DNA from 4 places in the Xanthomonas sp. F4 genome. Region 4 is predicted to be linked to each of the others. Evidence: predicted binding sites of a transcription regulator. Region 4 holds the regulator's gene; each other region holds the start of a gene.
What was found. Region 4 encodes FliA, which starts transcription of late flagellar genes. Its sites were predicted from a motif close to TAAAGTTTNNCNNNCNNNGGCCGATAA; they were not measured.

Region 1 (7,342 bases), on a different contig from region 4:
TCGACGTCCTGGGTCCGGTCCAGGACCATCGTGCCGTCCGGCTCGGTTCTGAACTGCGTCCCGTAAAGCTGCGGCTTGCCCTGGTGCAGCAGCACGCGATCCTGCAGCATCGCAACGTCGGAAGGATCCGCTTCCTTCTGCGCCAGGGCGGACTGCATCAACGCGAGCACCTGCTCCTGGAAGCCCGGGTCCAGCGTGGCGTGTTGGGCGATCAGGAACGCTGCCTTGGATCCGTCTTCGCCCACCGATGTGCGCGTCGGCCATCCGTTCTTCGTCACCACCGTCTTAAGCCAGGCGGTGTTGGCCCGGTCAACCGCCACCGTCCGTTGCCATGACGCGGGGGTGTTTCCCTCGTCGATGGCCTTCTGTCGGACGGCCTGGTCCTTCTGCACACGTGCCAGCAACTCCTGCCGCAGCGGCTGGTCGACGCGTGCCTGGCGCGTCGCATCGAGCGTCTTGGCACGTGCGAGCAGCGACGGCCACGTCGGCAAGCTGCGCAACCGGTTGAGACCGGGCCGATCCTTGTGCATGAGCTCCTCTACATCGATGCGGCCTTGCGCCAACCGCGTGTCGAGCACCTTCAGGGCCGCCTCGGTCCTGCCGGCGGCGGCCAGGCATTCGACGTAGAACAGATCCGCCCCGCTCGGCAGGCCGGCCGGCGCCCCGTCGATTCGCGCCAAGGTGTCGGCGCAGGTGCCGTAGTCCTTCGCGTCGTACGCCGCAACCGCGTCCGTGATGCGAGCAGGCTCCGCAGCCGAGACCGGCGCCGCGCTCGCGGCCAGCAATGCAACAAACAGCACGTATCCCCGGTGCATAACGGACCCACTCTGTCGTGATCGCGCGGCGCGCAGCGTGGGCGGACAGTAGCGCAGTCCGGTCTCAATGGCGGCATCTGGTCGCCGTTGCGCTCTGCCCGCAGCAGAGTGTCTCGCCAAGGGACAGCGGGGCACACTATGCATACGCCGGTTGTCGGCCCCGGCCACGCCGGTCCATCCCACACCGCCCGGGGACCGAGGATGCGCAAGAAACACGAGTTGCCGGAAAAGCCCTGCCTGCATTGCGGCTGGCCGTTCCGCTGGCGCAAGAAGTGGGAAAAGGTCTGGGACGATGTGAAGTACTGTTCCGACCGCTGCCGTGGCGAGCGCAAGCGCGTGTCCGTGCCGGGGTCGCCATGAGCCGCAGCATGGCGCGCCGCCGCGGTGCGTGGTCGCACGCCGGCCACGCTGCATGAGTCCGATGCAGCCCACCGCCCACACCTTGCGCCTGGTGCTGGGCGACCAGCTCGATCCCGAACACCCGTGGTTCGACGTGCGCGATCCCGGCGTGGTCTACGTGCTGATGGAAGTGCGGCAGGAGACCGACTACGTCCTGCACCATGCACAGAAGATCCTCGCCATCTTCGCCGCCATGCGCGCATTCGCCGCCCAGCTGCGCGCGGCGGGCCACCGCGTGCGCTATGTGGCGATCGACGACGCCAGCAACCGCCAGTCCATCCCCGCCAATCTCGCTGCGCTGATGGCGCACTACGGTGCGCAGCGCCTGCAGTACCAGGACCCCGACGAATGGCGCCTGGACCAGCAACTGCGGCAGTGGGGCGCGACGCAGGCCTTCGCCACCGAAGCGGTGGACAGCGCGCACTTCTACACTCGCCGCGGCGAACTGGCGGAGTTTTTCCGTGGGCGTCCGCAGTGGCTGATGGAGCACTTCTACCGGCACATGCGCAAGCGCCACCGGATCCTGCTGGTGGCCGACGGCACGCCCGAGGGCGGGCAGTGGAACTACGACCACGATAATCGCCAGCCCTGGCCCGGTGATCCGCCGCCGCCGCCGGATGCGCGCCCAGTCCACGATCACAGCGCGCTGTGGGCAACCATCCAGGCGGCCGGCGTGGACAGCTTCGGCCAGCCGCAGGCAGATGCGGTGCGCTGGCCGCTGAACCGCGCCGAGGCGCTGGCCTGCCTCGATCGCTTCATCGCCGACGGCCTGCCGCACTTCGGCCGTTACGAAGATGCGATGAGCACGCGCAGTCCGCGCCTGTTCCATTCGCAGCTCTCCTTCGCCCTCAACACCAAGATGCTGCGGCCGCAGGAAGTGGTGCAGCGCGCGCTGGCGGCCTACGACGCCGGCACCGCGCCACTGGCGGCGGTCGAGGGCTTCGTTCGGCAGATCCTGGGCTGGCGCGAGTACGTGCGCGGCATCTACTGGGCGCACATGCCCGACTACGCCGCACGCAACGCGCTCGGCCACGACACGCCGCTGCCGGCCTGGTTCTGGACCGGCGACACGCACATGCGCTGCCTGCACCACGCCATCGGCCAGTCCCTGCACGACGCCTACGCCCACCATATCCAGCGGCTGATGGTCATTGGCAACTTCGCTTTGCTGGCCGGCCTGGATCCGGCTGCGGTGCACCGCTGGTACCTGGGCGTCTACATCGACGCGTTTGAATGGGTCGAGCTGCCCAACACGGTGGGCATGAGCCAGTTCGCCGACGGCGGCCTGCTCGCGACCAAGCCCTACGTCAGCAGCGCCGCCTACATCGACCGCATGAGCGACTACTGCCAGGGATGCCGCTACGACCGCAAGCAGAAGACCGGCGCGCGTGCATGTCCATACAACGCACTGTACTGGGACTTCTTCGCGCGGCACCAGGACACGCTGGGGCGCAATCGCCGCCTGGACATGGTCTACCGCCAGCTCGGCAAGCTGCCGGCCGCGCAACTGCAGGCCTTGCGCACGCATGCGCAACACCTGCGCGGACGCCTGGACACGCTGTAGCGCGGGCCAGGCGCTTCGCGCGCACGTACAGCAACCGGATGCGCTGCCGGAACGGGCCCTGCAACGCACCCAAACCGTGCCACGCGCCGCGCATCGTCGCGCTGTCGCATGTGGTGTGTGCGCAATCGCGCGATCTGCTACCTGCGTTCTGGTCGATCGACACGCGTTCAAGCACCCTATGCCGCCGGTCGGCCCGGCGGCCGTCCTGCACTCGAGGTGTCAGCGACATGCATGACAGTCGAATGACTGTCGCGTGTCGCGTTGTTCCCCCGCAACCCTATCGAGCACGATCATGACCACGACGCGTTCCCTGAAAGCCAGCGCGCATGCTGCTGGCGTTATCGCCCTGATGACCGCCGCCACGGCGATCGCCGCCGTCCCCGCGGCGCCACAATGCAGCGTGCCGCAGGCTTGGGCGCTCCCGACCGCGGCCACGGTGGTCGGCAACGGCACGCAGGCCAGCTGCACCGCCAGCGCGCTGGCCGCCGCCGTCGCACAAGGCGGCTACATCACCTTCAACTGCGGCACCAAGCCGACCAGCATCGCGATCGACCGCTCGATCACCATCGCGGCGACCACGCCCACCGTGATCGATGGCCAGGGCAAGATCACCCTGGATGGCGGTCAGTCCACCCGAATCCTGCTGGTCAATGCCGGCAGCGCGCTGTCGGTGCGCAACCTGAAACTGCAGAACGGCAGTTCGGTGCAGCCGGCATCGAACCAGGCCTACGACCCGGGCACCTGGGGCGGTGGTGCGATCAAGGTCGGCTACCGCGGCAAGCTGGAAGCCATCAACAGCCAGTTCCTGGCCAACCGCAGCAGCATTGGCGGCGGCGCGATCTTCGCCGGAAGCGACGCCGAGGTGACCATCGTCCGCAGCGGCTTCTACAAGAACACCGCCTGGCTCGGCGGCGCGCTGTATACCCAGCTCAGCCGGCTGACCATCGTCGGCTCGGAGTTCGCCAACAACCAGGCGATCAATGCGCCGCAAGGTTTCCCCGATGCCGGCAACTTCGGTGGCGGCGGGGCGATCGACACCGACGGTGCGTCGCTGGCCGGCTATCTCAAGGGCGGCGTCGGCAGCGGCGGCACGCTGGCGATGTGCGGCACCGTGGTCCGCAACAACGTCGCCGCCAACGGGTCCGGCGGTGCCACGCTGTGGGCGTATGCGCCGGACACCATCGACGTGAAGTACTCCACCTTCGCCAACAACGTCGCCACCGGTGGCCCGGGCGGCGGTGCGCGCATCAGCATGGGCTTCACCGATACCTCGCATGCCGGCACCGCCATCACCACGCCGGGCACCATCAACATTGCCGAGACCAGCTTCCTGTCCAACACCGCCGAACAGGGCAACGCCGGCGCGCTGTACCTGGATTGCTACGGCGCCTGCGATGTCAGCAACAGCACCTTCCACGGCAACTCCGCCAAGGGCGTGGGCGCGGCCATCCAGCATGTCGGCTGGCAGCCGGCCAACGGCGACCAGGGCAGCCCCAGCGTGCGCTTCAACAACGTCACCTTCGCCGAGAACACGCCGTGGGTGACGCTGTTCGGCGACAAGTTCGACATCCGCAACAGCATCCTGTACTCCAAGACCGAGCGCGTGTTCTGCAACAACCAGAGCAACACCGGCAACAATCTCATCGAGTACTCGGCCAAGGGCGCGGTCTGGCCGAACGCCTGCCTGGCGACGGGCAACGTGAAAGCGGCCGATCCGCTGCTGTCCGCCCCTGCGAACAATGGCGGACCGACGCTTACCCAGCTGCCTGCGGCCAACAGCCCCGCGCTGAACGCCGGCGCCGGCTGTACCGCCATCGACCAGCGCGGCAATCCGCGCAATACCGCGGTGTGCGATCTGGGCGCGGTGGAGATCAAGTAAGCCGATCTGCCGTCGTTAGCCGCAGGGCAGTGCGCGGTCGCGCCGGCTTGGCCGATGCGACCGCGCGTCCGTCGCCGGGATGCGGAGAGCGTGCGATGACGCCGCTTCCCGCGCAGATGCGCCGATGCTTAGATCCGGCAATGCGGCACCGGGCGGCGCGACGGTGCCGTGCCGCACCGCGCTGGTGTCGGGTCGCAGACCAGTCCGCTGCATGCGGCCCCCGCGCCGAGCGATCGCGCCGCGACCGTGCGCTCGACATACGCCGCACCCTGTCCGGTGCGCCTGCCAACGTCTGTCAGGCGGCGGCCGACGCCGTGCAGACCTCACCACCGCTGCAGACATGACCGCGCGTTGCAGTGCGCGCCAACAACGCCATTCGAGCCTGCCGCGCGCGCCGCGGGCAATACGGTGGCGTATCTTCTTTCGTGGGCATCGGCGGTGCCGCGCGATGGCGCGGCGCCGGCGACGCCTGTGCCTGCGACTTTCCGGATTTGGGACCTGGGTCGCTCGCAGAGGGTCAAGTTCGCGATGCAGATACCGATAAAGGTACCCCCCTCGCGAGTCCCCCCCGATGCATTTCTTTCACTCCTTCAAGGTGAGTCAGCGCCTTGCGCTGTCGTTCGGCCTGCTGATCGTGCTGCTTGGCGCTTCCTCTACCTTGGCGCTCTACCAGTTCCACAACGTGCGCCAGGCGGTCGACAAGATCGTCCACGAAAACAATCAGAAGACCGGACTGCTGTACACCATGCTGCGCAACAATATGAGCGCGGAGCGCTACCTGCGCGACATGATGCTGTCGCCGGCCGACAAGCGTCCGGCGATCGCCGCCAAGATCCAGGAGATCCGCGCCGACAACGACCGCCTTCGCCAGGCCCTCGACGCCCTGCCAGGCACGGCGGCAGGTCTGGCCATGCGTAAGGAGATTCATGCTGCGCAGGCGGCGGCGCGGTCGGTCAACAGCCGGGTACTGGCGCTGGCCAGTTCCGGCGAGATCGAGGCGGCCAGGCAACTGCTGTACGGTGAAGCCGCGCCGTTGCTGGCGCGGCGCGTGGAGGTGATCCAGAACGCGGTCGATCTGCAGATCCGGCAGAACGCGCTCAGCTCCGAGCAGATCCAGGCGGCCCTGCTCTTCAGCAATCGTGCCTTGATCGGGTTCGGCCTGCTGGCGGCGGTGCTCGGCGCGACCTTGAGCGTGCTGATCACCCGCAGCCTGGCCGGACCGCTCGGGCGCGCGACCGAAATCGCCGAATCCATCGCTCAGGGCCGGCTGGACCATCGCATCCCGCCGCAGCCCAAGGATGAGACCGGCCGCCTGCTGACCAGCATGGACCGCATGCAGGCGCAGCTGCAGGCGGTGATGGCGGCGCAGTCGCAGATGGCCAGGCACCACGAGCGCGGCGACGTCAGCCAGCGCATGGACGAGCACGCGTTTCCCGGCGAGTACGCGCGCATGGTGCGGGAGAGCAATGCGTTGCTCGACATGCACGTGAGCCTCCAGCAGCGCTTGCTCGAGATCATGGGACGCTATGCGATCGGCGACCTGTCGCAGGACATGGATCGCCTGCCCGGCGAGCAGGCCGCGCTCACCGAGACCATGGACCAGGTCAAGCGCAATCTGTCGGCGATGAATGCCGAGATCGGGCAACTGGTCGACGCCGCGGCCGCCGGCGACTTCGCCGTGCGCGGCGACAGCGCGCGCTTCCAGTACGACTTCCGCGACATGGTCGAGGGGTTGAACCAGTTGATGGCGACCACCGACGGCAACCTGCAGGCGTTGTCCAAGCTGCTGCAGGACATCGCGAGCGGCGACCTGACCACGCGCATGGAGGGGCAGTTCCAGGGCGTGTTCGCGCAGATGCGCGAGGATGCCGATGCCACCGTGGCCCAGCTGACCGGGATCGTCGGCCGCATCCAGCATGCGTCCGGGCAGATCACCGGCGCCGCCGGCGAGATCGCCGCCGGCAACGCCGATCTCTCGCGCCGCACGGAGCAGCAGGCCGCCAGCCTGGAGGAAACCGCCGCCTCGATGGAGGAACTGACCTCCACCGTGCGCCAAAATGCCGAACGCGCCAGCCAGGCCAATCAGCTGGCCATCGGCGCGACCGCGGTGGCCTCGCAAGGCGGCGCGGTGGTGGCCCAGGTCATCGACACGATGAACGGCATCCAGACCTCGTCCCGGCGGATCGCCGACATCATCAGCGTGATCGACGGCATCGCCTTCCAGACCAACATCCTGGCGCTCAACGCCGCGGTGGAGGCTGCGCGCGCCGGCGAGCAGGGCCGCGGTTTTGCCGTGGTCGCCAGCGAAGTGCGGGTGCTGGCGCAACGCTCGGCCGAGGCCGCCAAGGAGATCAAGCAGCTGATCGACGACTCGGTGAGCAAGGTGGACGCCGGCTCCCTGCTGGTCAACAGCGCCGGCAGCACCATGCACGAGATCGTCGTCAGCGTGCAGCGCGTGACCGACTTCATGACCGAGATCTCGGTCGCCTCGCAGGAGCAGTCGAGCGGCATCGAGCAGGTCACCCAGACCATCACCCACATGGATCAGGCCACGCAGCAGAACGCCGCCCTGGTGGAAGAAGCGGCGGCGGCGGCCCAGTCAATGGAGGAGCAGGCGATCCAGCTCAGCGACGCGGTGAAGGTGTTCGTCCTGTCCGGCAGCAACGGGGACCTGACGGCGCGGCG
Region 2 (7,342 bases), on a different contig from region 4:
CCCCCCGGGAGAGGGGTTGGGGTGAGGGTACGGGCGCAGCCTCGTGGCAGTCGGGACAGGAGTTGGGGGGGGGGGGCGGGCGAAGCCTCGTGCCGTTTGGGAGGGGTTGGGGTTAGGTCCGGCCGCAGCCTCGTGCAGTCGAACTGACACGTGGCTTCGCCCGCACCCTCATCCGCCGCTACGCGGCACCTTCCCCCGAGAAGGGGGCCATGGTCCCGCAGGGAGAAGGGAAGGGCGCCGCGGCGGTTCCGGAGGGTGAAGGAAGATCGTGGCATAATCGGCGGCTGCTTGCTGCCGCAAGGCAAACCAGCGGTCCGTGCCCCAGGGCGGCGGGCTGCCCAAACCATAGGACGTACCCGATGAATCCGCTCGATTTCCTGATTCCCGTCGCCCAGGCGCAGACCGCCGGCGGCACCGCCCCGGCCGGTGGCGGCCTGCAGATGTTCCTGCTGCCCATCATCCTGATCGCGGTGATGTATTTCGTGATGATCCGGCCGCAGATGAAGCGCCAGAAGGAACACAAGTCGATGCTGGACAAGCTCGGCCGTGGCGACGAGGTCATCACCTCCGGCGGCGTGGCTGGCGTGGTCACCGACATCGGCGACAACTTCATCACCATCGAAGTGGCCGACAACGTGCGCATCCGCGTGCAGAAGGGCGCCGTCGGCAATGTCCTGCCGAAGGGCACGCTGAAGTCCGCCTGATCCATTTCTCCTACTGCTAGGCGCGACGCCGGCGTGGCGTCGTGCGGGGTCCCGCAATGCTCGAGTTTCCGCGCTGGAAGTATGTCCTCATCCTGATCGTGCTGGCGTTGAGCGCTTTGTACGCGCTGCCCAACGTGTACCAGAAGGATCCGTCGGTCCAGATCACCGCCAGCCGCGGCGGCAAGATCGACGACGCCCTGCGCGAGCGGGTGCTCGCCGACCTGAAGACGGCCGGGATCACCCCGAAGCTGGTCGACAAGGAAGGCGATAGCCTGATGGTGCGCCTGCCGAACCTGCAGGCGCAGACCCGTGCCAACGACGTCCTGCGCCAGCAGGTGGGCGAGAACTACACGGTGGCGCTGAACCTGGCCTCGACCGTGCCGGACTGGCTGTCGCGGCTGGGCGGCAAGCCGATGGTGCTGGGCCTGGACCTGGTCGGCGGCGTGCACTTCGCCCTGCAGGTGGACCAGAAGGCGGCGCTGGAAAAGCGCCTGGACGCCTTCGCCGAGGACATCCGTACCACGTTGCGCGATGGCCGTCTGGCCTACCGTTCGGTCGAACGCCGTCCGGACAACAGCATCCAGGTCAGCCTGGGCGAGGGCGTGGACGCCAGCGCCGCGCGCGCCGCCATCGCCAAGGCGCAGCCGACCCTGAGCTACGCGGTGTCCGGGCAGACCATCACGGTCACCGTGCCGGAGGCGGAGCTGAAGCAGATCGCCGCCGGCGCCATCGAGCAGAACCTGACCACCCTGCGTAACCGCGTCAACCAGTTGGGCGTGGCCGAGCCGATCATCCAGCGTCAGGGCGACGACCGCATCGTGGTCGAGTTGCCGGGCGTGCAGGACACCGCCGAGGCCAAGCGCATGATCGGCGCCACCGCCACGCTGGAGTTCCGCGGCGTGGTCGACGGCAATGCCGAGGACGCGGTGCGCAGCGGCAACATCCCGCCCGACGCCAAGGTCTTCCGCCTGCGCGACAGCGGCGCCCCGGTGCTGCTGAGCAAGCGCGTGCTGGTGTCCGGCGACCAGATGGTCAACGCCACCGTCAGCACCGACCAGAACGGCATGCCGGCCGTGGCGGTGACGCTCAACAACGCCGCCGGCCAGCGCATGTTCGACTACACCAGCGCCAATACCGGCAAGCTGATGTCGGTGGTCTACATCGAGCGCATCCCCACCGTGACCATGGTCGACGGCAAGGAAGTGCGCAGCGTGCGCGTCAACGAGGAGGCGCTGGCGCCGACCCGTATCGCCGGCGTGTTCGGCAAGAACTTCCAGACCACCGGCCTGGAGAAGACCGAGGCGGAGAACCTGGCCAAGCTGCTGCGCGCCGGTTCGCTGGCCGCGCCGATGGACTTCGTCGAGGAATACGTGATCGGCCCGAGCCTGGGTGCGGAGAACGTAGAGCGCGGCGTCACCGCGGTGGTCTACGCCTTCCTGTTCACCCTGGTGTTCTTCAGCGTGTACTACCGCATGTTCGGCCTGATCACCTCGGTCGCGCTGCTGATGAACCTGCTGATCGTGGTCTCGGTGATGTCGCTGTTCGGCGCCACCATGACCTTGCCCGGCTTCGCCGGCCTGGCGCTGTCGGTGGGCCTGTCGGTGGACGCCAACGTGCTGATCAACGAGCGTATCCGCGAAGAGCTGCGCCTGGGCGTGCCGCCCAAGTCGGCGATCGCGGCCGGCTACGAGAAGGCCGGCGGCACCATCCTCGACGCCAACCTCACCGGCCTGATCGTCGGCGTGGCGCTGTACGCGTTCGGTACCGGCCCGCTGAAGGGCTTCGCGCTGACCATGATCATCGGCATCTTCGCCTCGATGTTCACCGCGATCACCGTGTCGCGCGCGCTGGCGGTGCTGATCTACGGCCGTCGCAAGAAGATCAAGTCCGTGGCCATCTGAGCCACGCACGCCACCTTCCGCACGTCCCCGCGCCGGCAGGCGCGGGGTCCAAAAAAACGCAGAGCGGTCTCCAATGAAAATCTTCCCGCTTCACCTGATCCCCAACGACACCAAGATCGACTTCATGCGCTGGCGGCACCCGACCCTGGTGCTGATGCTGGTGCTGGCGCTGGCCTCGTTCGCGGTGATCTTCGCCAAGGGCTTCAACTACGCGCTGGAGTTCACCGGCGGCGCGCTGGTGCAGACCAGCTTCCAGAAGCCGATCGACGTGGACCAGGTGCGCGAGCAGTTGGCCAAGGCCGGCTTCGAGAACGCGCAGGTGCAGAACGTCGGTAGCGGCAACGAGGTGGTGATCCGCCTGCAGCCGCAGGGCGAGCACAACAACGAGGACATCACCAAGAACCTCGCCGAGCAGGTGCGCAAGGCGGTGAGCACGCCGCAGAATCCGGCCACGGTCAAGCCGGGCGAGTTCGTCGGCCCGCAGGTCGGCAAGGACCTGGCGCTGAACGGCGTCTACGCCACCGTGTTCATGCTGGTCGGCTTCCTGATCTACATCGCCTTCCGCTTCGAGTGGAAGTTCGCGGTGGTGGCCAGCGTGACCGCGCTGTTCGATCTGCTGGTGACGGTGGCCTACGTGTCGGTCACCGGCCGCGAGTTCGACCTCACCGTGCTGGCCGGCCTGTTGTCGGTGATGGGCTTTGCGATCAACGACATCATCGTGGTGTTCGACCGCGTGCGCGAGAACTTCCGCAGCCTGCGCGTGGAGCCGATCGAAGTGCTGAACCGTTCGATCAACCAGACCCTGTCGCGTACGGTGATCACCGCGGTGATGTTCTTCCTGTCGGCGCTGGCGCTGTACCTGTACGGCGGCGAGTCGATGGAAGGCCTGGCGCTGACCCACATGATCGGCGCGGTGGTGGTGGTGGTGTCCTCGGTGATCGTGGCGGTGCCGCTGCTGTCGATCGGGCCGTTCCAGGTCACCAAGCAGGACCTGCTGCCGAAGTCGAAGGACGTCGAGGCGCTGGCGCGTAGGCCCTGAGGGGCTGGGATTGGGGATTCGGGAGTCGGGAATCGTAAAAGCGTGATTCCTGGTCCTGAAACACCCGCTCCTGCGAACAGAAAAGCCGCGCGGATGCGCGGCTTTTTCTTTGTGCGGACGCTTGGAGATTCGAGTGGGGGCGGCGCCGCATCCGCTTTGTCGTAGGAGCGGCTTCAGCCGCGACGCCTTACCGGTAAGGCGTCACGGCTGAAGCCGCTCCTACAGGTAGGTCGGTCGGGTTGCAGCGCCTGCCAGTGTCGCGGGATGGGCCGTCGACGACGGCGCCATCCCTTCGCGGCGTCCCTGCCGCGCGGCGGGTCCGGACTAGGCCGCGTTGGCGGTGGCGCGGGCGACCAGGTGCGCCACCATCGGGTAGGTCTCGCTGCGCACCTGGAACTGGCCGACGATCTCCACCAGGTCGCCGGCCTGCTGTTCCATCGCACGCGCCGCGGCGGTGGCTTCCTCGACCAGGGCGGCGTTCTGCTGGGTGGTCTCGTCCATCTGGGTGACGGTGTGGTTGACCTGTTCGATGCCGGCCGACTGTTCCTGCGAGGCCGCGGCGATCTCGCCCATGATGTCGGTGACGCGCTGCACCGAGGCCACGATGTCCTGCATCGTCGTGCCGGCCTGGGCGACCAGTGCCGAACCCGCGCTCACGCGCTCGACCGAGTCGTCGATCAGCGTCTTGATCTCCTTGGCCGCGCTGGCCGAACGCTGGGCGAGGGTGCGGACCTCGCTGGCGACCACGGCAAACCCGCGGCCCTGTTCGCCGGCGCGCGCGGCTTCGACCGCGGCGTTCAAGGCCAGGATGTTGGTCTGGAAGGCGATGCCGTCGATGACGCCGATGATGTCGGCGATCTTCTTGGAGGCCGCTTCGATGCCGTCCATGGTGGTGACGACCTGGCCGACCACCGTGCCGCCCTGCGAGGCCACCGAGGCGGCGCCGGCCGCCAGTTGGTTGGCCTGGCGCGCATGCTCGGCGTTCTGCTTCACCGTGGCGGTCAGTTCCTCCATCGAGGCGGCGGTTTCCTCCAGGCTCGCGGCCTGCTGCTCGGTCCGGCGCGACAGGTCGTCGTTGCCGCTGGCGATCTCGCCCGCGGCGGTGTCGATGCTGGCCGCGGCCTGCTGGATGCGGCCGACCATGTCGGTCAACTGCGCGACGGTGGCGTTGGCGTCGTCGCGCATCCGCGCGAACACGCCGTGGAAATCGCCCTGCATGGTCTGGGTCAGGTCGCCGGCGGCGATCGCGCGCAACAGCTGCGACAGCGCCGCGAGGTTGGTCTCGGTGCCGGTCATCATCGTGTTGAGATTGGCGACCATGCCGCGGAAGGCATGCTGGAAGCGCTGCTCCTCGCCGCGGCGGGAGAAGTCGCCCTGCGCGGCGGCGCGCACCAGCAGGTCGATCTCGTGGTTGATCGCGCCGAGGTTGCGCTTCACCTTGGCCATGGTGTCGGTCAGGATCGCCATCTCGCCCGGGAACTGTTCCAGATCGCGGCTGAGGTCGCCTTCGGCATACTCGCCCATCAACGTGATCAGCCGCTGCTTGACCGAAATATGGCTGTGCACCAACGCGTTGGTGTCGCGCACCATGCGCCCGTAGTCGCCGGGGAAGCGCGCCTCGTCCATGCGGAAGCTGATCTGGCCGGCGGCATGCTGCCGGGCCATCTCGGTCTGCGCCTGGATCACCGTGCGCAGTTCCTCCTGCATCTGCCGCATGTCGTTGAGCAGCGACGGCGCCTGTGTGCGCAGGCGCACGTCCTGCGACAGGTCGCCGCTGGCGATACGGCGCACCACGTCGGCCGCGTAGGCCGGCTCGCCGCCGAGCTGGCGCATCAGGCTGTTGCGGACCAGCAGGCCGAGCAGGATCGCGGCGACGATGCCGATCAGCATGCCGCCGATGCTGGTCCACTCGCCGGACTGCGCGCGTGCCTCGCTCTCGGCCTTGCGCACCTGCAGCAGCGCGCGTTCGGCGTCCTCGTACTGGCCGATCGTGTCGCGCAATCCGTCCATCTGCTGCTTGCCGACGGTTCGGAATGTGTCCAACTGGGCGTCGTCGCTGTCGGCGGCGGTGGCGCGCATGTGGTCCAGTGCCTTGCGCTTGGTCGCCATGAACTGCGCGTAGTCCTGCATCAGGGTTTGCAGGCGCGCTTGCTGTGCCGCATTGTCCGCGGTCAGCTGCTTGGATTCCTGCCACTGCGCGCGGAACTCGCGCTCGCCGAGTTCGAACGGCTCCAGATAGGACTTGTCGCGGGTCAGGGCGAAGCCGCGTGCGCCGCTCTCGATGTTGAGCAGGCTCACCAGCATGCGGTCGCCGAGGGTGATGACCTTGTTGGTATGGGCATCCAGCGCAGCGGCGCTGGTGAACTTGCGAAAACCGATCAGGCTGGTGATGCCGACCAGCAATAACATGGCGATCACGCCGCAGAAGCCGATTGCCAGGCGTTTGGTGACGGTGAGATGATGGAAGGACACGCGAGATCTCCGAAAGATGCGAGAGAGCGGGCGCCACCGGCTCCATTGCCGCAGGGACGGCAACGCAGGCGCGGATCAGCGGGGGAAGTTCGGGCAAAAGCCCGCATCTTTATCGGCCGCGTTCTAGGGATCTTTAGGGCTGTGTTCGCCGGTCGCATCGGGCGCATCGCACAGGCCATGGCAGCTGCACGCAGCGCCTCGTGTCGCCGTTTTCTACGCAAACCGCGATCAAGCACAGGTGAAGCGCGCGACGTGCAATGCGTGAGCGTGGCGTGAGGCGCAGACGCTGTGCCGCGTAACGAGCGCAAGCGGAAATCCTGGAAGTCCCATGTCCTCTCGCGATGCGAAAGCGGTGCGTGCAAGGCCCTCGCTGAGAGGCGTGAGCGCGCGGTGCGCGAATGCCGGGCACAAAAAAAGCCGCGCAAGTGCGCGGCTTTTTTTGTGCTGGAGTGTCGGCGCCGGCCAGTCGCCGGACGCGCCCGCTCAGAACTTCGCGTCGAACTCGCCGGCGTAGCCGGTGTTGACGATCAGCTTCTGCAGCGCATCGCCGACCTTGAGGTTGCCGGCGACCACCTGGAACTGCTGTGGGCCGCGGTCGTCGATGCGGCCCAGGGTGCCGCCCTTGAAGTCGGTGACGCGGCCGCCGGCCTCGCGCACCAGCAGCACGCCGGCCGCGATGTCCCAGGCCTTCACCCCCGCTTCGAAGTAGGCGTCGCTGCGGCCGCAGGCGACATAGGCCAGGTCCAGCGCCGCCGAGCCGGTGCGGCGGATGTCCTCGGCCTGCACCAGCAACGCGTCCACGCACTTGAGCTGGGCGCTGGCGTGCTTGCGCTCGCGCGGCGCGAAGCCCGTGTGGACCATGGCGCCGTTGAGTTCTTTGCGCTCGCTGACACGGATGCGGCGGTCGTTGAGCACGGCGCCGTTGCCGCGGCTGGCGGTGAACAATTCGTTGCGCAGCGGATCGAAGATCACCGCGTCGATCGGCTCGCCGTTCTCGACCAGGGCGATCGACACGCAGTAGTGCGGGAAGCCGCGCAGGTAGTTGCTGGTGCCGTCGAGCGGATCGATCACCCACATGTAGCGCCCACCGCCCTGCACGCCGCCTTCCTCGCCCATCACGCCGTAGTCGGGGTAGGCGCGGCGCAGCTCCTTGACGATCACTTTCTCCGCATCGGCATCGACTTCGCTGGCGTAGTCCATGCGGTCCTTCTGCACCACGTTCAGTG
Region 3 (7,342 bases), on a different contig from region 4:
CGCCAGCAGCAGCCCGAGCTGTACCGGCAGATCCGCGCCAGCATTCCGTTCGGCGCCTTCGGCGCGATCGACGACGTCGCCAACGCAGCGCTGTTCCTGGCCTCGCCGCAGGCGCGCTGGATCACCGGCCAGGTGCTGGCGGTGGACGGCGGGCAGTCGCTGGGCGCCTGAGGCAGGTCGCGTGTGCGGCCACGGCCAGTGCGCGCGAGCGCGTGGCGACGAGCGTGGGCTGCACGCGATGCAGTAGTGATGCGACCTGGCGCCGGCGTCGCGCCGCAGACGACCGCTCCTAGGCGGGGCTGCCGCTATTTGCATCGCACACGCAATGCTGCGACCTCGCGCGCCCTCTCCAATCCCGAATCCCCACTCCCCAATCCCGGCTCCTAAACCAACTGCGCCGCATCGATCACCTGCACACCCGGTCGCGGCTGCAGCGCGGCCGCGACCAGCGCCGCGGCGATGCGTTCGGCCGGATTGATCCGGTAGCGCCGCGGCAGCAGCGGCCCGAGCGCCCACAGCACCACGCTGGCCGCGTGTTCACCGCGGCGCCGTTGCACACGCTCGCCGCCGATCAGCCCGGGACGTACCAGGGTCAACGATGGATAGTCGAGCGCGCGCAGGTCGTTTTCCAGATCGCCCTTGACCCGGTTGTAGAACGCCCAGGACTGCGGATCCGCTCCCAGCGCCGAGTTGAGCGCGAACGCCTCGGCGCCGTGCTGGCGGAGCAGCCGCGCGATCGCCAGCGGGTAGTCGTGATCGACCCGACGGAACGCCTCACGGGAACCGGCCTGGCGCATCGTGGTGCCGAGCGCGCAGATCGCCGCCTGCACCTGCCACCACGACGCCTGCGCCGGCAGCGCGTCGAAGTCGAGCACCGGGTTGTGCAGCTTGGGATGGTCCAGCTCCAGCGCGCGCCGGGTCGGTGCGATCACTGCGCTGCAGGCCGGGTCGGCCAGCAACTGGGTCAGCGCGTGGCCGCCGACCAGGCCGGTGGCGCCGGCGAGCAGGATCTTCATGGGGATGTCCTTGGAGACAGGTGGGGGAAGTTCCGACTATCGCAGGCGGAGCGGGAAGGTACTGTCGGGGTGCTTGCGTGGCGGGCATGGGTCCACGAGGCGCTGCGCGCCCTACCCTCACCCCAACCCCTCTCCCGAAGGGAGAGGGGCTATGGCCGCGCGGCTGTTCCCTTCTCCCCTCGGGAGAAGGTGCCCCGAAGGGGCGGATGAGGGTGCGTGCGCCAGCCAGGCATCCACCTTGGATGAGCATACGAGCGCCAGCCCAGGCATCCGTCCTATACGCCAGCGCGCAGCCACACGCACCAGCACAATGCCGTACGGCTGGCGTCCAGGATCCACGAAGCGCTTGCGCGCTCCTACCCTCACCCCAACCCCTCTCCCGGGGGGAGAGGGGCTATGGGCGCGCGGCTGTTCCTTCTTCCCTCGGGAGAAGGTGCCCCGAAGGGGCGGATGAGGGTACGGCCGCAAGCCAGGCATCCTCCCTAGATAAGGGTACGGCCGCCAGCCAGGCCTCCTCCCTAAATGACGGTACGAGCGCCATCCAGGCGCCCACCCCACACGGCAGCCCAGCAGCCCGCTCCCGCACGGTCGCCGCGCCGCAGCAGGTACGCCACAATAGCCGCCCCATCGCGCCGGCCGGCGCGCTGCAACCTGACGAGGAGCGGTTCGATGTTCGTGGTGTGCGGAGAGGCCTTGTACGACATCTTCATCGACGGCTACGCCGGCACCTCGGTCGGGATGACCGCACGCCAGGGCGGTTCGCCGTTCAACGTGGCGATCGGCCTGGCCCGCCTGGGTGCGCCGTCGGCGCTGTTCACCGGCCTGTCCACCGACCCGCTCGGCCGCCAGTTGCGCACCACCCTCGAACGCGAAGGCGTGGCCCTGGACTACTGCATCGACAAACGCGAGGCGACCACCCTGGTGATGGTCGCGCTCGACGGCGACGGCGTCCCCAATTACGCGTTCTACGGCACCGGCTGCGCCGACCGCGCACTGACCGAGTCCGACCTGCCGACGCTGGACGCGCGCGTCGGCGGCCTGCATTTCGGCTCCTACACGCTGGTCGCCGAGACCACCGCCAGCACCTTCCAGGCGCTGGCCGAGCGCGAGCGCGGGCAGCGGCTGATCTCGCTGGACCCGAACGTGCGGCCGACGGTGGAACCGGACATGGCGGTATGGCGCGCGCGGCTGGCGCGCTGGATCGCGCTGGCGCACGTGGTCAAGGTCAGCCAGGAAGACATCGAGTTGCTGTATCCGCAGCAGGATCCGTTCGCCATCGCCCGCAGCTGGCTGCAGCAGGGGCCGTCGCTGGTGGTGATGACCCTGGGCGGCGACGGCGCGGTGGCCTGGCGCGGCGACAGCGAGGCGCGCGTGCGCGGCCGCGTGGTGCAGGTGGCCGATACTGTCGGCGCCGGCGACAGCTTCCAGGCGGCGCTGCTGCAGCAGTTGCCCGACCCGGCCGCGCTGGCGGCGCTGGGCAGCGAGCCGGCTGCGCTGGAGCGCCTGCTGCAGTTCTGCGTGGCCGCCGCGGCCATCAACTGCACCCGCGCCGGCGCCAACCCACCGAGCCTGGACGAGGTCCGCGCCGCGCTCTGAAGCCGACCCACGGCACACACGACATGCGCGCGGCCGGGTTTCCTATGATGGGCCGGCCGCCCACGGCGCCACATCCACCAGGAGACCTGCCTTGATCGAGCTGTCCGACATCGCCGTGCGCCTGGGAATCGCCGCCCTCGCCGGCGCGGCGATCGGGTTGAACCGCGACCTGCACGGCAAACCGATCGGGATCCGCACGCTGGGGCTGGTCGGCCTGGCCACCGCGATGGTGGTGCTGCTGGCCGACCCGCTCGGCAAGGGCGGCTTTACCGACGCCGGCAGCCGCGTCATCCAGGGCATCCTGACCGGCATCGGCTTCCTCGGTGCCGGCGTCATCTATCACACCCAGAAACACGTCCGGGTGCATGGCCTGACCAGCGCCGCCTGCGTCTGGCTCACCGCCTGCATCGGCATCATGTGCGGCGCCGGCCAATGGCAGATCGTGGCCGTGTCCCTGGCCATCGCCTTCGTCATCCTGTTGGTCGGCGGCCGCGTCGAACGCGCCTTGCACGGGCTCCTGGGCGGCAAGCCGCACCATGCCGCGGCCACCGATCAGTCGTCGGACGACGGCCCGCACCAGCCGGGCAAGTAGCTCGCCTCCCTGCTCTTGGCGAGCGCGAGCGCGGTCTCCATGGCGCGTGCGAAGTCGTCCTTGATGTCGCGGCGCCGCAGCCGGCGGCGGAACAGGTCGGCCCACAGGAATTCGCTGAACGGGGTGGTGTCCTTGGCATAGCCGCCCGCACGGCGCACCTCGCCGGCGAGGCTGCGGTAGGGATCGTCCTTCAGGTCGGCGATCGACGTCGGCATGTCCTTGAACGGGCGGCGCTCGCCCTTGGCGTCATAGGGATAGGCCCAGCGGCGATGATCCAGCACGCTCCACAGCGCGGCCTTGTCGACGACGCTGAGGTCGGCGATCACCGTGACCAGGATGTCCTTCACCCCTTCGTCGTGCAGTGCCCGCGCCAGGTGGTGATGGTCCACCACGTAGTACTTGCCGTCCGGCCCCAGCACCACCGGGATCATGTGCTTGCCGAGCAGCTCGGCCTGCTTGTGCCTGGAGGCGTGCGCGCGCCAGCGCTTGCGCTTCTCCTTCACCTCGCGCATGCCCACGGTCATCTGCGTCGGGCGCAAGGACAGGATCGGGACAGGGTGCAGCAGCGGTTCGCGGGAATCGGCCATGCTCGGTCTCGGTGGAGGTGGGGGGCGTGTAGCGCTGTCGACGCTGCGGTAGGCACAACCGCCAGAGTGCCAGTGCCGTGCGCGTCTTGCACGACGTCCGGACACGCGGCGATCTTTCGGCAAGCCAGGCTTGCTCCCCTCTCCCTCCGGGACCACGGCCCCCTTTTCGGGGGAGGGGCCGGGGGTGAGGGTGCGACAGCCAGGGAACCTATTCCCCAGACGCCTCCCTAGCCACCCGACCCTCATCCGCCCCTTCGGGGCACCTTCTCCCGAAGGGAGAAGGGACGGGCGACCACGCCGCCTGAGCACATACTCCCCTCTCCCCCCGGGAGAGGGGCTGGGGGTGAGGGTACGACCGCAATGGAGTCTTCTTCACAGACCCACCACCCGCCCGCTCAAGCGCACGCCGCCGGCGCCGATATCCAGAGCCTGAGCGCCAGCATGGGCGGCGCATTGACTGGGGAGGAGCCGGCCGGCATGTCGGACCAACGCGACGAGCCGCCCATCAGCGGACTGCGCAAACTGCTGTCGCCACGTCGGCGCGAGCCGGCGACGACGGCGGCCGCGACGCTGCCGGCGCGCGCGCATGGACATGGACATGGTCATGGGCACGCGCCCGGCCAAGCGGCGGCGCCTGTGGCGGGCGCAACCGACCCGGCCGCCGCCACCGCCGCGCTGATCCGCCTGTTCCAGCAGGCGCACGAGCCGCAAGGCCTGCTCGGCGCCTTCGCCGATGGCATGGCCTCGTTGCATGGCGAACTGGGCGACATGGGCCGGCGCCTGCAATCGGCAGCGAGCAGCGGCGACTGGCCCAGCTATGGCCGCGCGCTGCGCCAGCTGATCGACAAGTACATTCGCACCATCGACATCGAAGACCCGCTGGCCGGGCCCAGCGACAGCGAGCGCCTGCGCGACCTGCTGCGGCAGACCGTGGCCGGCGCGCTGGCGGCGCTGCTGCACACCCTGCCCGAGCTGGCCGGCGAGGCCGAGGCCAGCGGCGAGGCGCTGCGCCAGTGGCGCCCCGGGCAACCGCTGGAACCGGTGGCGCAGCAGGTACGCGAGTTGTGCCACCAGATCGCGTTGCGCGCCAACGACGGCCAGGAGCAACAGGCGCTGTTGCTGAGCCTGTTCGACCTGCTGCTGGAGAATGTCGGCGAACTGCTCGAAGACACCAGTTGGCTGCAGGGCCAGATCGCGGTGGTGCGCGACCTGATCGCCGGGCCGCTGGACCGCTACTCGATCGAGGAGGCACGCGGCAGCCTGCGCGAGGTGATCTACAAGCAGGGGCTGCTCAAGCAGGGCATCGCCGAGTCCAAGAACGCCATGAAGGAGCTGATGCTGACCTTCGTCGCGGACCTGGACGGCATGGCCGCCAGCACCGGCGAATTCCACGACCGCATCGCCGACTACTCGCAGACCATCCGCGACGCGCGCAGCATCGCCGACCTCAACCGCCTGCTGCAGGAAGTGCTGCAGGACACCGGCCACGTGCAGGAGCAGGCGCTGCGCGCGCGCGACCACCTGATCGCCGCGCGCCAGGAAGTGGACGCGGCCGAACAGCGCATCCTGCGCCTGGAGCAGGAACTGCAGGACGTCAGCGGCCTGGTGCGCGTCGACCAGCTCACCGGCGCGCTCAACCGGCGCGGCCTGGAGGACCTGTTCGCGCGCGAACTGGTGCGCACCGAGCGCAGCGCGCAACCGTTGTGCGTGGCGATGCTGGACCTGGACGATTTCCGCCAGCTCAACGCGACCTACGGCCACCCCGGCGGCGACAGCGCGCTGCGCCACGTGGTGGAAGTGGCACGCACCACGTTGCGCGCCAGCGACGCCATCGCTCGCTTCGGCGGTGAGGAATTCCTGCTGCTGATGCCGGACTGCACGATCTTCGAGGCCAGCGCGGCGGTGACCCGGGTGCAGCGCGCCCTGGCCCAGCGCGCGGTAGTGCACGAGGACCAGCGCGTGTTCGTCAGCTTCAGCGCCGGCGTCGCCCTGCGCCAGCCCGGCGAAGCGCAGGACGCGCTGATCCGCCGCGCCGACCGTGCGCTGTACGAGGCCAAGAAGGCCGGCAAGAACCGGGTGGTTTCGGCCGATTAGCGCCGGCGGTGCCGGCGCGGGATTCGGGAGTCGGGATTGGGGATTCGCAAAGGCAGCAATGCGCGCCGCTGTTGCGAATCCCGAATCTCCAATCCCTAATCCCTACCCCGTACCTTCTTGATGCCCAACACCACGGCCAGCACCACGGCGCCGGCCACGATTCCCACCACGGCATTGCCCAACGCAAGCACCAGGCTGCCCAGGCCGCCGCTCGGGGCGATGCCCTCGATGGCGTGATGCAGCGGGCCGATGCTGTGCACCAGGATGCCGCCGCCGACCAGGAACATCGCCGCCGTGCCGGCGACCGACAGGGTGCGCATCAACCACGGCGCCAGCCACAGGATGCCGCGGCCGATGGTCGCGGCGGCGGCGCCCTTGCGGCTCAGGTACAGGCCCAGGTCGTCGAGCTTGACGATGCCGGCAACCAGGCCGTAGACGCCGGCGGTCATCGCCAGCGCGATCGCCACCAGCACCGCGAGCTGCTGCACGAACGGCACGCCGGCGACCACGCCCAGCGACAGCACGATGATCTCCGCCGAGAGGATGAAGTCGGTGCGGATCGCGCCCTTGACCTTGTCCTTCTCCAGCGCCACCACGTCCACCTGCTGGTCGGCCAGCGCCTGCACCTGCTGCGCATGCCGCTCCGCGTCCTCTTTCTTCGAATGCAGGAAGCGGTGCGCCAGCTTCTCCACGCCCTCGAAGCACAGGAACGCGCCGCCGATCATCATCAGCGGGGTGATCGCCCACGGCAGCCACGCGCTGATCGCCAGCGCCGCCGGCACCAGGATCGCCTTGTTGAGCAGCGAACCCTTGGCCACCGCCCACACCACCGGCAGTTCGCGGTCGGCGTTCACCCCGGTGACCTGCTGCGCGTTCAGCGCCAGGTCGTCGCCGAGCACACCGGCGGTCTTCTTGGCCGCGACCTTGGTCAGCAGCGACACGTCGTCGAGCAGGGTGGCGATGTCGTCGAGCAGGGTGAACAGGCTGGCGCCGGCCATGCGGGGATTCCATTCGGGATGAGCGGCGATTCTCGCCGATTCCGGCATGCGGTGGGCTGCCGGCCGCATCGGTCTCCGCCCGGGTGTATCCCATTACCGGCCCCGCGCGCTGCACAACCTGACGTAACGCTACTTGATGAGGCCTTCCGGCGAGGACGGGAAGATCAATGCGTATGTCGCACCGATCGCCGACGCCGCGCCGAGCACGAGCGACACAACCAACGCGAGCAGCGACAGGCCACGCAACAGCCGCGGCGCCAGCGCCAACAGGACGCGCCCGAGCGCCGCGATGCGACCGCCCGCACCGTGCACGCGCAGGCCCAGGTCGGCGAGCAGGACGAGCGCGGCGACCGGTATGTACATGGCCAGTGCCAGCGCAACGGCCATCAGCGCCACGCCGAGCGCGGAAAACGCGAACGGCAGCATGGACAGCACCAGGCTGGTCACGACGATGCACTG
Region 4 (7,342 bases):
GCCCTGGGCGATGGCGATCAACCCTTCGATGATCATTTCGCGCTCGCCGCAGCTGTGCTTGATCACGCTCTTGAGCTTGGCGGCCATGGGCAGGAACAGCAGGTTGGCCGAGGCGATGCCGTAGATGGTGGCGGTGAACGCGGCGGCGATGCCGTGGCCGAGCTTGCTCGGGTCGGCCAGGTTCTTCATCACCGCGATCAGGCCCAGCACCGCGCCGATGATGCCCAGGGTCGGCGCGTAGATGCCCATGCCCTCGAACACCTTGGCCGCGGCCAGGTCGCAGTGTTCCTGGCCTTCCAGGTCGATCTCCAGCATGTGCCGGATGGCTTCCGGCTCCACGCCGTCCACCAGCATCTGCAGGCCCTTGCGCACGAACGGATCCTGCTGCTGCGGCACCTGGTTCTCGAGGCCGAGCAGGCCCTGGCGGCGGGCGATGTTGCTCCATTCCACGATCTGCTTGAGCAGCGCCTGGCGATCGCTCGGCGGCGGCCACAGCAGCCACTTGGCGATCTGGAACGCACGCCGGAACACGGAAGGCGGGGTATGCACCAGGATCGCGGCGACGGTGCCGACGATCACGATCACGAACGCAGCCGGCGACCACAGCGCCGAAATGCCGGCGCCCTTGAGGATGCTGCCACCGATCAGCGACAGAATCGCCAACAGCAGGCCAATGAGACTGAGCTTGTCCATGCAGGAGGTATCGGCCAGGGGGCGGGGGACTTGATGGGTTGGGGATTCGGGATTCGGGATTGGGGAGTCGCAAGCGCGCGAGCGCGGCGGGTTGGTCGGTGTGTCGTAGGAGCGGCTTCAGCCGCGACGCGCTGACCTTGGCGCGTGCCTATGCACGATCGTTCGGATCGTGTCGGTAGGGAGTAGTGCGCCGCGCGTGCGATCGCCAAGCTCCGATCCCGGCTTCACGGCGTCGCGGCTGAAGCCGCTCCTACAAGGGAACCGATGCGGCGGCGAGCCGCTTTTGCGATTCCCCAATCCCGATTCCCGAGTCCCAGCCTCACCGCGTCGCGGCTGAAGCCGCTCTACAAGAAGCAGAGAAGCGCCAGGGATGCCGCTGTTGCGAATCCCCAATCCCGATTCCCCAATCCCGGCTCGTCAGGCCTTCAGGCCATCCACATCCAGGATCAGCGCCAGGCGGCCGTCGCCGATGAGGGTGGCGCCGGCGTAGCCGGGCAGGCCGCGCAGGGAGCGCGGCAGCGGCTTGATCACCACTTCCTCGCGGCCGCGGACCTGGTCCACGACCAGGCCCATGCGCGATTCGCCGGCCTGCAGCACCACCACGGTCAGCAGCGGCAGTTGCGGGGCGTCGATGTTGAGCCACTGGCGCAGGTCCACCAGCGGCAGGGTGTGCGACTGCCGGTCGAGCACGGCGCGGCCGTCGAACCAGCCCAGCGAGCGGCGCGGGGCGTGCAGCACTTCCACCACGCGCGCCAGCGGCAGTGCGTAGACGGTGTCGCCGGCCTGCACCAGCAGGGTCGGCAGGATCGCCAGGGTCAGCGGCACGCGGATCAGGAAGCGGCTGCCGCGACCCAGTTCCGACTGGATCTGGATCTGTCCGCTGAGCTCGCGGATGCGCGACTGCACCACGTCCATGCCGACGCCGCGGCCGGAGATGTCGGTGACTTCGGCCTTGGTCGAGAAGCCGGGCAGGAACACCAGGTGCAGGCATTCCTCGGTGGTCAGGCGGGCGGCGGCCTCGGGGTCGATCAGGCCCTTCTCGCGGGCCTTGGCGCGCAGCCGTTCCGGGTCGATGCCGGCGCCGTCGTCCTGCACCTCGATGCTGACGTAGTCGCCTTCCTGCTGCGCCGACAGGCGCACGTGGCCGCCGCGCGGCTTGCCGGTGGCCTCGCGCAGCGCCGGCGCCTCGATGCCGTGGTCGATGGCGTTGCGCACCAGGTGCACCAGCGGATCGGCCAGCGCCTCGACCAGGTTGCGGTCCAGTTCGGTATCGGCGCCGATCAGTTCCAGTTCCACTTCCTTGTTGAGGGAGCGGGCGACGTCGCGCGCGACCTTGGGGAAGCGCGAGAACACCTTGCCGACCGGCTGCATGCGCGTGCGCATGACCGCCGACTGCAGGCGCGCGGTGGCGATATCCAGGCTGCTGACCGCGCGGTCCAGTTCCTCGTCGCGCAGGCGCACGCGCAGGGTCTTGAGTCGGTTGCGCGAGAGCACCAGTTCGCCGATCAGGTTGACGATCGCGTCCAGGCGCTTGGTGTCCACACGCACGGTGTGTTCGGGTTCGGCGGCCTTGGCCGGGGCGGCCGCGGCCTTGGGCGCGGCGCTGGGCGCGCGCGGCGCCGGCTGCAGCGCCTGCGGCGTGGCCGTCGGCGGCGCATCGCCGTGCAACTGGTCCAGCAGCGCTTCGAATTCGTCGTCGCTGATCAGATCCCCCGCGGCCGCGGCGGTGGCCGCTGCGGGGGCGGGTGCCGGCGCGGCGCTCTTGGCCGGGGCCGGGGCCGGGGCGGCGTCGCCGTGCGCGTCGAACTGCGCGATCAGTTCCGGCGGCGCACGCGGTGGCTCCTGGCCGCTGCCGAAGGCGTCGAGCATCGACTGCAGGTAGTCCAGCGACTGCTGCGCGGCGTCGAAGTGCCGCGCCTGCAGGGTGGCCTGGCCGGCGCGGGCCATGCCCAGGGTTTCCTCCGCGGCGTGGCACAGTTCGACCATGGCGTTGATCGCCAGGAAGCCGGCGCCGCCCTTGAGCGTGTGGAATCCGCGGAACACGGCGTTGAGCTGGCCGCTGTCCTCGGGCGCCTGCTCCAGCGACACCAACTGCTCGCCGAGCCGGTCCAGGATCTCCTGGGCCTCGATGATGAAGTCGGCAGCGATGTCGTCGGGTACGGCGCTCATGGCATTACAGTCCCAGTCCGGACAGCAGGTCGTCGGCGTCGTTCTGCGACACGCCGTGGCGGTCCAGACCGGGCAGGGCCGGGCCGGCCAGGCTGCCGTCGGGTTTGCGTTCTTCCTTCGGCGGCAGCCCCAGCGCGCCGAAGCCTTCGTGCACGCGGCGCACGATGCCGGCGACGCGGCGGATGATCTGCCCGGTCAGGTCCTGGAAGCTCTGCGCCAGCGCCATTTCGGTGAGGTTGTGGCGGATCTTGTCGAGGATCTCGCCCTGGTCGCCGCTGAGGCCGCCGGCGGCGAGCTGGTTGGCCAGCGCGCGGCATTCCTCGGCCAGGTCCAGGGTGCGGTGGCTGGCCTGTTCGGTCATCTCCACCACGTGGTCCAGACGCGAGCAGGCGTCGTCCAGCTCGCCGGCCTCGCTGGGCACCACCGGCAGTTCGCCGAGCGCCTGACCCAGATCGCGCGCGAGCCGGCTCAGGCCCTGCATCATCGGCCGCGTGCGCCAGGCGGCGAGGGTGTCGATCTCCCTGCGCCAGCCGGCCTCGTCGCCGTTCTCCAGCGCGTCCAGCGCGCCTTGCAGGCGTTCGATCAGGGCGGTACGTTCGGCGGTGGCTTCCATTTAGGCGGTCGCTCCCAGGCGTTCGAAGATCTTGCCCAGCTTCTCCTGCAGCGTCTGCGCGGTGAACGGCTTGATGATGTAGCCGTTCACGCCGCACTGCGCGGCCTCGATGATCTGCTCGCGCTTGGCCTCGGCGGTGACCATCAGCACCGGCAGGTGCTTGAGCTTGTCGTCGGCGCGGATGTTGCGCAGCAGATCGATGCCGGTCATGCCGGGCATGTTCCAGTCGGTGACCACGAACTCGAACGGTGCCGAGCGCAGCGCGGCCAGGGCGCTGTTGCCGTCTTCGGCCTCGGCGGTGTTGGTGAAGCCCAGATCGCCGAGCAGATTCTTGACGATGCGCCGCATCGTCGAGAAATCGTCCACGATCAAAATCCGCATGTTCTTGTTCACCACTGACTCCTAAGGGTTCCTATTCTTCGTCTTCCAGACCGGCATCGGCGACACCGAACGCCTTCAGGCGTCCGCGCAACCGTACCGTGGCCTGGCCATGGATCTGACACACGCGCGACTCGCTGACCCCGAGTACCGCGCCGATTTCCTTGAGGTTCAATTCCTGCTCGTAGTACAGCGACAGCACCAACTGCTCGCGTTCGGGCAACTGCGCAATGGCCTTGCCCAGCTCGCGGCCGAATTCGCTGCGCTCGAGCATCTGCTGCGGATTGGGTCCGCCCTTGGCGATGGTATCCAGCTCGCCATGGTCCTCGATGCGCGACTCCAGGCTCAGCACCTGGCCGCGGGCGGCATCTTCCATCAAACGCAGGTATTCGGGAAGCGGCATGTCCATCGCCGCGGCCACTTCGTTGGCGGCGGCGGCGCGGCCGGTGCTCTGTTCGATCTTGCGGATCGCCGAGGCGGCGTCGCGGGCGCGGCGGTGCACCGAGCGCGGCACCCAGTCGCCGCGGCGGATCTCGTCGATCATCGAGCCGCGGATGCGGATCGAGGCGTAGGTCTCGAACGAGGCGCCCTGTTCGGCGTCGTAGCTGCGCGAAGCCTCGATCAGGCCGATCATGCCGGCCTGGATCAGGTCGTCGATCTCGACGCTGGCCGGCAGTCGCGCCGCCAGGTGATGGGCGATGCGCCGGACTAGGTCCGAGTGCTGGGCGATGTAGTCGTTGGCGCTGTTGCGCTGGACGGCGCGGTAGTGGGCGGCGGCGTTCATGCGGCCACCCCGCGCTGGATGATGCGTTCGACGAAGAACTCGACGTTGCCGCGCGGGGCGGTCGGCGCCTGCCAGCGCGCGGTGCGCCGGGCGATCTCGGAGATCGCCTGCGCCGACGGGCTGGACGGGTAGGCCTTGACCACCGGCTGCTGGCGCTGCACCGACAGGCGCAGCCAGTCGTCCTGCGGCACGCAGCCCAGGTAGTTCAGCGACACGTCGCCGAGGAACTTCTCGCAGACCCGGCTCAGCTTGTCGTACAGCAGGCGGCCTTCGTTGAGGTCGCGCACCATGTTGGCGACGATCTGCACCCGGTCCACGCCGCGCTCGCGCGAGAGGACCTTGATCAGGGCGTAGGCGTCGGTGATCGAGGCCGGCTCGTCGCAGACCACCACCACCGCGTCCTGCGCGGCCTGGCAGAAGGTCAGCACGCTGTCGGTGATGCCGGCGGCGGTGTCGACGATCATCACGTCCAGCTCGCGCTGCAGCTCGGAGAACACGTTGACCAGGCCCACGTGCTGGGCCGGCGGCAGCTCGGCCATGTAACGGCGGCCGGAGGCGGCGGGCACCACCATCAGCCCGTTGGGCATGTCGATCAGCACTTCTTCGAGGGTGCAGCGCCCGGCGACCAGGTCGGCCACGGTGAACTTGGGCGTCAGCCCCAGCAGCACGTCGACGTTGGCCAGGCCGAGGTCGGCGTCCAGCAGCAGGGTGCGCTTGCCCATGTCGGCCAGCGCCATGGACAGGTTGACCGAGATGTTGGTCTTGCCCACGCCGCCCTTGCCGCCGGTCACGGCGATGGTGCGCACCGGACCCAGCGGTTCGCTACGCGTCGCCGACAGGGGGAAGGCATTGGTCAGATTGACGTAGTCACGCGACGGCATGGGTCTGCTCCGGAGTACAGGGCTTATCGGCAGCGCGCCGCAAATCTTCAAGGCGCAATACCAGGCTGGCGGCGTTGGCGCGGTGCAGGTCGTCCGGCACGCGCTGTCCATCGGTCACCCAGGTGATGGGGAGGCGGTGGTCCACGACCACCGACAAGGCACTGCCGAACCGCCCGGTCTCGTCCAACTTGGTCATGATGACCCCCTGTGGGTCGGCGCCGGCGAACCGGCGCACCACCTCGTCCAGGTCGGAGAAATGGGCATTGGCAGGCAGTACCAGCAAGGATCGGACCACACGCGAGGCGCGCAGCCAGTGCAGCTGGGCGGCCAGGGCGCGGTCGCGCTGGCCCATGCCGGCGGTGTCGATCAGCACCAGCTTGTAGTCGGCCAGGCGCTCCAGCAACTGCTGCAGCGCGGCGTCGCTGTCGGCCTCGTGCACGGCGATGCCGAGCTGGCGGCCGTAGCTGTGCAACTGTTCGCGGCCGCCGACGCGGACCGTGTCGGTGGTCACCAGGGCCACGTCGCGGGCGGCATGGCGCTCCAGGAAGCGCGAGGCCAGCTTGGCGATGGTGGTGGTCTTGCCGGCGCCGGTGGGGCCGATCAGGGCGATCACGCCGCCTTCCTCGATCGGGTCCAGCGGAGCGATCGGCAGGCGCTTGGACAGCAGGCCCAGCATCAGCCCGCGGCCGCGGTGCAGCTCCAGGTCGGCGGGGATCTGCATGACCACGTCGCGGGTGATGCCGCTGTCGAAGCCATAGTCGTCCATCAATTCCAGGGCCTGGGCGCGGACCGGCGAACCGCGCAGGCGTTCGTCGGTGAGGCGGTTCATCTCGCGCTCGATCATCTGCCGCATCAGCGCCAGTTCGTCGCGCAGCTGCGTCAATTGTTCGTCGTTCTGCGGGGCCGGGAAGGTCGGCACCGCCGCCAGCGTCGCGGCCGCCGGGATTCCGGCAGTGGCCGGCGCGTCCGGCTTGGCCGCGCTCGGCGCAGGCACGGCCGGGGCCGGGCTCGCCACCGGGGTCAGCGCCACCGCGGCGACGTCGTCGCGCCAGGCCGGCACGGCCTCGGCGGCCGGCGCCGCGGTGGCGGCGGCGAACGGGCTGGGCATGGGCACGCTGATCGGGGCGTTGCGGAACACGTCCTCGGGGATGCTGAAGTCGGCGCGGCCCGTGGCCGGTGCCGGGGCCTTGGCCGCTGCGGCCGGGCGCGCTGCGGCAGCCGGGGCGGCCGCGGCGGGCATGGCCGAGGCGGCCAGCGCCGCCGGCTGGGTCAGCGGCCGCGCTGCGGCAGCGGCCGGTGCGGTCGCCGCGGCGCCACCACGGCGCTCGCTGATCGCGGCCATCATCGCCATCGCCGGGCTGGCCGCGGCCTTGTCGCTGCGGGCGGCGCGCGGTGCGGCAGTGGCCGGTGCCTGCGCCGCGGCGGCGGCGCGTGGCGCCTCGTCCGGGCGCACCGAATCCAGCGCCCGCTGCACCAGGGCCTCGTCGTAATTGCTGGCGGCGACGATCTCGATGCCCTCGTCGGTACGCCGGTTGGACAGGATCACCGCATCCGGACCGTGCTCGTCGCGCACCATCCGGAAGGCGGTGCGCATGTCGGGGGCGACAAAGCGTTTGATCTTCATGGGTGAGTGCCGGGATTCGGGATTGGGGAGTGGGGATTGGTTGCGGAGGCCGCCATGGCATGGCTGCTATCCGGTCGCCTTGCTCTGGTTGTGTTCGTTCGTGTCATTGCTGTCTCTCTCCGCGTGCCGGGCCCGCTGTTGCGACTCCCGAATCCCAAATCACCAATCCCCGCCAATCAGCTGATCGTGCCGACCAACTT

Region 1: the regulator FliA is predicted to act here: its motif matches at 5,175-5,201, upstream of FHR66_RS16290 (methyl-accepting chemotaxis protein).
Region 2: the regulator FliA is predicted to act here: its motif matches at 6,226-6,252, upstream of FHR66_RS06140 (methyl-accepting chemotaxis protein).
Region 3: the regulator FliA is predicted to act here: its motif matches at 4,187-4,213, upstream of FHR66_RS12700 (GGDEF domain-containing protein).

What each region holds. Positions count from the first base shown of each region.
Region 1 covers NZ_JAASQX010000005.1:104,358-111,699, forward strand. The annotation lists gene FHR66_RS16270 (DUF6624 domain-containing protein) at 1-815, opposite strand, end outside; gene FHR66_RS16275 (DUF2256 domain-containing protein) at 1,017-1,175, shown strand; gene FHR66_RS16280 (cryptochrome/photolyase family protein) at 1,228-2,778, shown strand; gene FHR66_RS16285 (choice-of-anchor Q domain-containing protein) at 3,071-4,657, shown strand; gene FHR66_RS16290 (methyl-accepting chemotaxis protein) at 5,229-7,342, shown strand, end outside.
Region 2 covers NZ_JAASQX010000001.1:1,388,828-1,396,169, forward strand. The annotation lists gene yajC (preprotein translocase subunit YajC) at 360-704, shown strand; gene secD (protein translocase subunit SecD) at 761-2,605, shown strand; gene secF (protein translocase subunit SecF) at 2,679-3,644, shown strand; gene FHR66_RS06140 (methyl-accepting chemotaxis protein) at 3,969-6,116, opposite strand; gene FHR66_RS06145 (inositol monophosphatase family protein) at 6,600-7,342, opposite strand, start outside.
Region 3 covers NZ_JAASQX010000003.1:79,208-86,549, reverse strand. The annotation lists gene FHR66_RS12725 (SDR family NAD(P)-dependent oxidoreductase) at 1-171, shown strand, start outside; gene FHR66_RS12720 (Rossmann-fold NAD(P)-binding domain-containing protein) at 384-1,016, opposite strand; gene FHR66_RS12715 (carbohydrate kinase family protein) at 1,686-2,612, shown strand; gene FHR66_RS12710 (MgtC/SapB family protein) at 2,704-3,204, shown strand; gene FHR66_RS12705 (ParB-like protein) at 3,165-3,791, opposite strand; gene FHR66_RS12700 (GGDEF domain-containing protein) at 4,269-5,885, shown strand; gene FHR66_RS12695 (DUF808 domain-containing protein) at 5,981-6,883, opposite strand; gene FHR66_RS12690 (DUF808 family protein) at 7,013-7,342, opposite strand, start outside.
Region 4 covers NZ_JAASQX010000002.1:94,965-102,306, forward strand. The annotation lists gene FHR66_RS08315 (flagellar motor protein) at 1-693, opposite strand, end outside; gene FHR66_RS08320 (chemotaxis protein CheA) at 1,111-2,862, opposite strand; gene FHR66_RS08325 (protein phosphatase CheZ) at 2,867-3,475, opposite strand; gene cheY (chemotaxis response regulator CheY) at 3,476-3,868, opposite strand; gene FHR66_RS08335 (RNA polymerase sigma factor FliA) at 3,888-4,637, opposite strand; gene FHR66_RS08340 (MinD/ParA family ATP-binding protein) at 4,634-5,518, opposite strand; gene flhF (flagellar biosynthesis protein FlhF) at 5,505-7,142, opposite strand; gene flhA (flagellar biosynthesis protein FlhA) at 7,319-7,342, opposite strand, start outside.